Regions from separate parts of the Rhizobium sp. M10 genome, predicted to be linked through region 1. Evidence: riboswitches for the same ligand, from Rfam matches in the RefSeq annotation. Region 1 holds a riboswitch; the other holds the start of a gene.
The links. A riboswitch is a leader RNA that binds a small molecule or an ion and turns the genes downstream of it on or off. The one in region 1 is predicted to bind FMN.
Positions count from the first base shown of each region.

Region 1 (3,571 bases):
CAAACGAGGTCGACGTGACGCTGGTGCTTGCCGTCGACACCTCGCGGTCGATGGATTTCGAAGAGATCGGCATCCAGCGCGACGGTTATGTCGAGGCGCTGAAACACAAGGAATTCATCGATGCGGTGAAGGGCGGGCTCACCGGCCGCATCGCCATCAGCTATTTTGAATGGGCGGGCTATGTCGTCCAGGGTTCGGTGATCGACTGGCAGGTGATCGCGACGGAGCAGGATGCGATCGCCTTTGCCGACAAGGTCGACGCCCGGCCGATCGGCACGCAGCGGCGCACCTCGATCTCCACCGCGATCGCCCAGGGCGTCAGCATGATCATCTCCAGCCCCTTCCGGGGCAGGCGGGAGGTGATTGATGTCTCCGGCGACGGTCCGAACAATTCCGGCAATCCCGTCACGCCCGTCCGCGACAAGGCGGTGGCATCAGGCATGGTCATCAACGGCCTCGCCCTCATGCTGCGGCCTTCCGATGCGCCCGACGGGCTCGACAAATATTATGCCGACTGCGTCATCGGCGGCCCCGGCGCCTTCGTGCTGCCGGTCCGCAAGATCGAGGACTTCGCCGTCGCCGTGCGCCGCAAGCTGGTGATGGAGATCAGCGGCTTGTCTCCGCCGGCGACGGTACAGCCGATCGCCGGCGCGGAGCCGGCAACGGACTGCTTGATCGGAGAGAAGCAGTGGCGGGATATGTTTGACCGGTAAGAGAGGCGGCAGGCGTTGCCGCCGCCTCGATGCGGAGGTTTACGCCGCGAGAGCGGCGCGCGTTTTGCCGATCATGAGCGCGGCTCGGGCCGCCTCGCGGCCCTTCTCGACGAAGTGCGCGCGGTAGATCTGCGTGTGATGCTCGGTTTCCTGGTAATTGTGCGGGGTCAGCGAAACCGACAGAACCGGAACGCCGGTATCCATGCCGGCGCGCATCAGGCCATCGACGACGGCCTGGGCGACGAATTCGTGACGGTAGATCCCGCCATCGACGACGAAGGCGGCGGCGATGACGGCGCCGTAGCGCCCGGTCGCCGCAAGATCGCGCGACAGCAGCGGCATTTCGAATGCGCCGGGAACGTCGAACACATCGATCTGCTCAGCTGGAATGAGCTGCTGGAAACCTTCGAGCGCACGGTCGACGATATCGGCGTGCCAGCCGGCTTTGACGAAGGCATAACGGGTGGGTGTCATGGTAATCTCCTTTGGCGTACAGACACGTCACCCAAGGCGATCACGAACGTTCACCGGCTGCCGGTAAGGGCAGCAGGAACGCGCGTTCTCTTTCATCCGGACTATGACCGTCGGCTCAGGCATCTCACCTGATCTGCTGACCCTTCGTTAAGAAGGCGCTCGCGGGCTCGCAATCGAAACTGCATACCGCCGGTAGGGACTTCCACCCCGCCCTGAGAACGGCGCGGACAATAGGGGCAAGGCGGCGGGCTGGCAATAGGGGAATTGGTTTGGTGGTGGGGTGGCTTCGAGGCTTCGCCCTTTCGGGCTGCGCGTCTCAGCATGAAGACGTTGGGGTATGCAAGGCTGATGAGGCTGGAAGTGGAGTGAGCACGCCTCTCCGGCCTCCCTCATCCCTGTGGCCTCAGGCTTCGCCCGAGGGATGTCACAGGGATCCAGTGCGCCCAAGTCCTTGGGCGCGAGAGACTCGCCTCCTGTCAATGGAGTCAATCACGGCGCGGACGCGCCGTGGCTGGATTCCTGTGACATCCCTCGGGTCAAAGCCCGAGGACAGGAATGACGGAGGAGAGGTGGTGCCCGCTACACACCTCAGCATGAGGAGCGTTTGGCGGGTGCCGCACCCGTCAATGAGGGCCGGCGAATAGGAGGAGGACACGCATTGTCCGATCGCCCTTGCTGCGCGTGCACTCGCGCCTACATGCTTCCATGAGCACACTCACGCCGAAACAGCATGACGCGCCGTCCCGCATGAGGCGGGGCTGGCCGTGACCATCATGGGAGGGAGGCATGCCAGAGTCTTTTGTCGTGCGCCGTGAGGCGCATATTGCGGCGCCGCCGGCTGCGGTGTTTGCGCTGATGACGGATCCGGAGAAGATTTTGCGATGGATGGGAACGGAGGCCGAGATCGAGCCGGAGCCGGGCGGGCTCTATCTCGTCAATGTCACCGGCGCCCGCTTTGCGCGAGGCTCGTTTCGCGAGGTCGTGCCGGTGCATCGGCTTGCCTACAGCTTCGGATGGGATGGCAGCGAGGCCGTGCCGCCGGGCTCCAGCCTGGTCGAGATCGACCTGATCGAGCAGCCGGATGGGACGTTGCTCCGACTCACCCATAGCGGCCTGCCGAGCGAGGAGCAGTGCGCCGGCCATGCCGAGGGCTGGGAGCATTATCTCGGGCGGCTCACCGCGGTCGCCGCCGGGCGCGATCCGGGACCGGATCCTTTTTACGGCAGGACATGAACGATTTTTCGCGGGCGCGGGGCGCTTCTCAAGCGCTTGCCGCTGCGGGAAAAACGGCCGGCGGGCACTCCGACCGGCGGTCAAAAAGCAAGGTTTTTTCACCTGCAAACATGAATGCCCGGTTCATCTCCAGTTCAATTTGGCGGCCCTAAAGTGGGTACGGCTGGATGAAATGGAGTTTTCGATGAAGGCACTATCTATCGCGGCTGCCTTGCTCGCTGGCAGCCTTTCGATCGGCTCTGCGCAGGCGATGCCGATGGGGACAATCAATGTCGAGAGCAAGGTCACAAGCGATGCCACAAAGGGCGATGCCACAAAGGGCGATGTCACGAAGGTCGACTACGCCTGCGGCCGCGGCTGGCACCTGAACCGCTGGGGCGAATGCCGCCGCAACTGGCGACGCCCGCCGCCGGTGGCTTTCTATGGTGGTCCGCCCCGCTGGGGCTGGGAGCGCCGCCACCGCGACTGGGATGGCCCGCGCTGGCGCCATGAACGCCGCTGGGATCGCGAACGCCGCTGGCGGGACGACTACTAAAAACCTCGGCATGAGGCTGACGGACGAAGGCCGGCGCGATATTTCGCCCGGCCTTTTCTTATGGAAACTGTAATTGCGCTCAGGTCAGATCCGGCTAACCAGCCAGTGCTTGCCGTCGATCAGCTCTTCGAGTTCGGCCGGATCCTTGACGCCGAACTCAAACCATTCGACGAGTTCCTTCGCCTTCAGACGGCTTTCGTCCGCCGTAAACTCGATTCCATAGCGCGCGCACCAGCGCCGCAGGATCGACGTCAGCAGCGTCATGTCATTTCCGTCCAGCGGATCTTTCGGCCAGAATGTCGTGCCCATCGCAACCCCTCAATCGCGGATGATGACCCGACATTATAGTGGAATCAAAGCAGCGCAAGTTTAAAGTGTTATTTTTCTGCTTTCCACCGGCGTGTCGGATTTTCGACACTGTTTTTGGCAAGAGCCGCCGGCGCGGAACCGTCTGCTTGCGGACGCCTCCGGGCGATGTCATCCTGAGCCATGGATCTGCCTTCCTCCCTTGCCTGGCTGGTTGACGAGGCCGCTGCCTCGCCCGGTCCCGAACGGTTCCTGGCCGAGCTCGGACGCCGGCTGCTTTGCGATGGTCTGCCGCTAGCCGGCGGCGCGC
Region 1 is NZ_NWTA01000022.1:74,519-78,089, forward strand. Features, by position in the region: gene CO671_RS26360 (DUF1194 domain-containing protein) at 1-713, shown strand, start outside; gene CO671_RS26365 (6,7-dimethyl-8-ribityllumazine synthase) at 753-1,187, opposite strand; FMN riboswitch at 1,268-1,411, opposite strand; gene CO671_RS26370 (SRPBCC family protein) at 1,974-2,420, shown strand; gene CO671_RS26375 (hypothetical protein) at 2,605-2,955, shown strand; gene CO671_RS26380 (hypothetical protein) at 3,040-3,264, opposite strand; gene CO671_RS26385 (adenylate/guanylate cyclase domain-containing protein) at 3,445-3,571, shown strand, end outside.

Region 2 (3,571 bases), on a different contig from region 1:
AGCAGGAAGAAATATTGGTCGTCGCCGAACTTGGCAGCTTCGAGGCCTTCCGGCTCGACGCCCTTCGATCCCGAACGGCTTTCCGGATAGTGACCGATATGGGCGACGGCGCGTTCGAAGGATGCACCCGATTCGTAGAGAAGCTTGCCCGTCTTGTCGAAGATGGTGAAACCGCGCGAGCCGCCCTGGTAATCGCCTTCATTGGCAACGACGAGGCGGTTGTCGTCCAGCCACTTCACGGCATCGGGCTCGCGCAGCACGCCCTTGGATTCGCCGGTGAATTTCAGGGCGCCGTCCCGCTTGGTGTCGATGCCGGTGAGATCGACGCTGCCGGCGGAGAAATGCGTCTTCACTTCAGCCGTATTGGCGTCGATGATGACGATCTCGTTGTTTTCCTGCAGCGTCAGGGCAATCTCGTTCAGCCCGTTGAAGGCGACGAATTCCGGTTCCGGATCCTCAGGGGCAACGCCGGCGAGACCGGTCAGAGTCACATGCTTGATGCTGCCGCAATCAACAGTGCCGTTCTTGACCTGGAAGACGACGAGGTCGCCGGCCGGCATCTGCGGGATCTTGCCGTCATTGACGTCTTCGTCGCGCTCGTTTTCGATCGCAATAGTGCCGAGCGTCTTGTCCTTGTTGAGGGCGATCGAATCCGGCTGGCCGCCGAGATCGCAGCTGTTTTCGATCTTCTTCGTCGCCACGTCGACGATCGCCAGGCGGCCCGAGGGCTTCGCCTTGCTCTCGGAGGTGTTGACGGCCACGAGCGCCTTGCCGGCGCTCGAGGTGACCGATGTCGGCTCGCCGCCCATCATCAGCGCGCCGCCTAATTTCGGCGCCTTGGCGTCGCTGATGTCGATGAAGCCGATCGCGCCGAGCGGGCTGTCGCTGTAGATCAGCGTATTGCCATCGTCGGTCGCGGTGATGATTTCGGCCGATGTCGGCGACAGCTTGTCCTTGTCATCAGGCAGGTTCTGAGCGACCGGGAAAGAGGCGATGCGGTTGAAGACCGGCTCGGCGGCGGCCGGAAAGGCAACGGATGCGAGAAGCACGGCAGCAAGCGCTGCCTGGCGCGATGAAATCGTCATGAAATCCCCCATGTGTCGAATAGTCGAAACATGGGTTTTCTGCGGGACTGCCATGACAGAGACATGACAGTCCGCGACATTTCACACGGAGGCCGCTCGCCTCTCCCGGCGCATCTCGTTGCGCATGATGAAGAGCGATGCGGCAAGGATGAGTCCGGCTCCCAGCCAGAGATAACCGGCCGGCGCATAACCGAAGAACAGCCAACCGGCGAGCACGTTGAGCGGCAGCTTCAGACCGTCGAACGGCTGCACATAGGCAGCGTCGGCGCTGGCATAGGCAAGGGTCAGCAGATATTGCGCCACGACCGTCAGGAGACCCGCCAGAAGGAAGAGAGCTAGCGTCGCACCCGTCGGCACGGCGAGGCCCGCCGCAAGCGCCAGCCCGCCGTTGATCGGCGTCAGCAGCACTAGCAGCCAGAGGGTGATCGTCTCCGGCTTCTCAATGCCGGTCAGGCTCTTGGTGATCAGCGACGAGGCGCCCCAGAGCAGCGCCGAGAGCACCGGCAGCAATGTTGCCCAGGTGAAGCTGTCGGACCATGGCTGCAGGATGATCATCGCGCCGGCAAAGCCGGCCGCGGTCGCCATCCAGCGGGCGGGACCGACGCGTTCGCCAAGGAACAGGCGGGCGCCGAGGATGATGAAGAAGGGCGAGGTCATGACAAGCGCAATCGCCTGCCAGATCGGCACCGAAGCAAGACCGGAAACCCAGGCCGCGCCGCCGAGCGCGGCAAAGACCACGCGCACGACATGCCGCCGGGGATAGCTGGTGCGCATAGCCGAAAGGCCTGCCTTTCGCAGGAAGGGCAAGGAGAAAAGGAAGGCGAAGGCATATTGCCAGAAGACCGCCGAGGCCGGGGGAAAGGCGAGCTTCATGGTCAGCCACTGGGTGACGACGTTGAGGAGCGAAAAGGCCGCGCCTCCAAGCACCATGAAGGTTGCGCCGGCAAGGGCGCGGGATTGCGAGACTGCAAGGGAATTCTGATTCATGTCTATTATCCAGAATAGGGACCAACATAAATCAGGACGCATGAGGCGACGACACGCTGACGCCGGCAGTCCCCTGCCCGCACGCGGCCATGCTCATTCTCTTTCATCCGGACTATACCGTCGGCTCCGGAATCGCACCGGATCTGCTGACCCTTCCCGCGCGACAGCTTGGGAAAGCGCTCGCGGGCTCGGGCCGCAGCCCTTACCGCCGGTGGGGAGTTTCACCCCGCCCTGAGAACAGGTCCGTGGTAAAACAAAGTGCCGCATGCGGCAAGCGGCCAGAACAAAAAGGGGCTCGGCAAAGCCGAACCCCTCTCAAAAACCCTGCACAGCCGGTCTCGTTTACGGCTGGCGGATAATCTTCAATCAGCCGTTGACGGCGTCCTTCAGGCCCTTGCCGGGCGTGAACTTCGGCACGTTGCGAGCCGGAATGTCGACTTCAGCGCCGGTGGACGGGTTGCGGCCCTTCGATGCTGCACGATGAGAAACGGTGAAGCTGCCGAACCCTGCGAGGCGGATGTCGCCCTTGTTCTTGAGTTCAGCCTGGACAACGTCGAAAACCGCGTCGACAGCGGAAGCCGCGTCAGACTTCGTCAGTCCTGCCTTTTCGGCCACTGCGGACACGAGTTCATTCTTGTTCATGTTTCCACCCCTTTCTAAATGGTATGAAACGACTCAAATGTAAGCTAGGCGCAGAATAGGTTTCATCAGGCCCGCCGGGAACCCAGAAGCCCTGCAAATCAAGGAAAAGCAAGCGTCTACATGACGTTTTCACAAAAAAGGCTGGCGTTTCCGCCAGCCTTTTTGCGTCTTTTGCGCCAAATGGGCATAAATGTGGCAAGCGCCACTCAATGCGCTATGGTTGCGCCCGTCTCATCAAGGCCTTCGACCGATGTGATCACAGGCGTTTCCACCGTGCCATCCCACTCGATCGGCTCGGGCCGGCGGATCAGCGCGTGCTTGATCACCTCGCCCATGCGGGAGACCGGGATGATCTCCATGTTGTTCTTCACGTTGTCAGGAATCTCCGCCAGGTCCTTGGCGTTTTCTTCCGGAATCAGCACCTTCTTGATGCCGCCGCGAAGCGCTGCGAGCAGCTTTTCCTTGAGACCGCCGATCGGCAGCACACGGCCGCGAAGGGTGATTTCACCGGTCATGGCCACATGCTTGTTCACCGGTATGCCGGTCATGATCGAGACGATGGCGGTCGCCATGGCGACACCGGCCGACGGGCCATCCTTCGGCGTTGCGCCTTCCGGCACGTGCACGTGGATGTCGTTCTTTTCGAACATCGGCGGTTCGATGCCGAAATCGACGGCGCGCGAGCGGACATAGGAGGCCGCTGCCGAAATCGATTCCTTCATGACGTCCTTCAGATTGCCGGTGACCGTCATGCGGCCCTTGCCCGGCATCATCACGCCTTCGATCGTCAGCAGCTCGCCGCCGACTTCCGTCCAGGCCAGACCGGTGACGACGCCGACCTGATCCTCGCCCTCGGC
Region 2 is NZ_NWTA01000007.1:230,878-234,448, reverse strand. Features, by position in the region: gene CO671_RS14360 (esterase-like activity of phytase family protein) at 1-1,085, opposite strand, end outside; gene CO671_RS14355 (DMT family transporter) at 1,167-2,072, opposite strand; FMN riboswitch at 2,164-2,315, opposite strand; gene hupB (DNA-binding protein HupB) at 2,439-2,714, opposite strand; gene lon (endopeptidase La) at 2,921-3,571, opposite strand, start outside.
Region 2: another riboswitch for FMN. It lies ahead of CO671_RS14355 (DMT family transporter); the one in region 1 lies ahead of CO671_RS26365 (6,7-dimethyl-8-ribityllumazine synthase).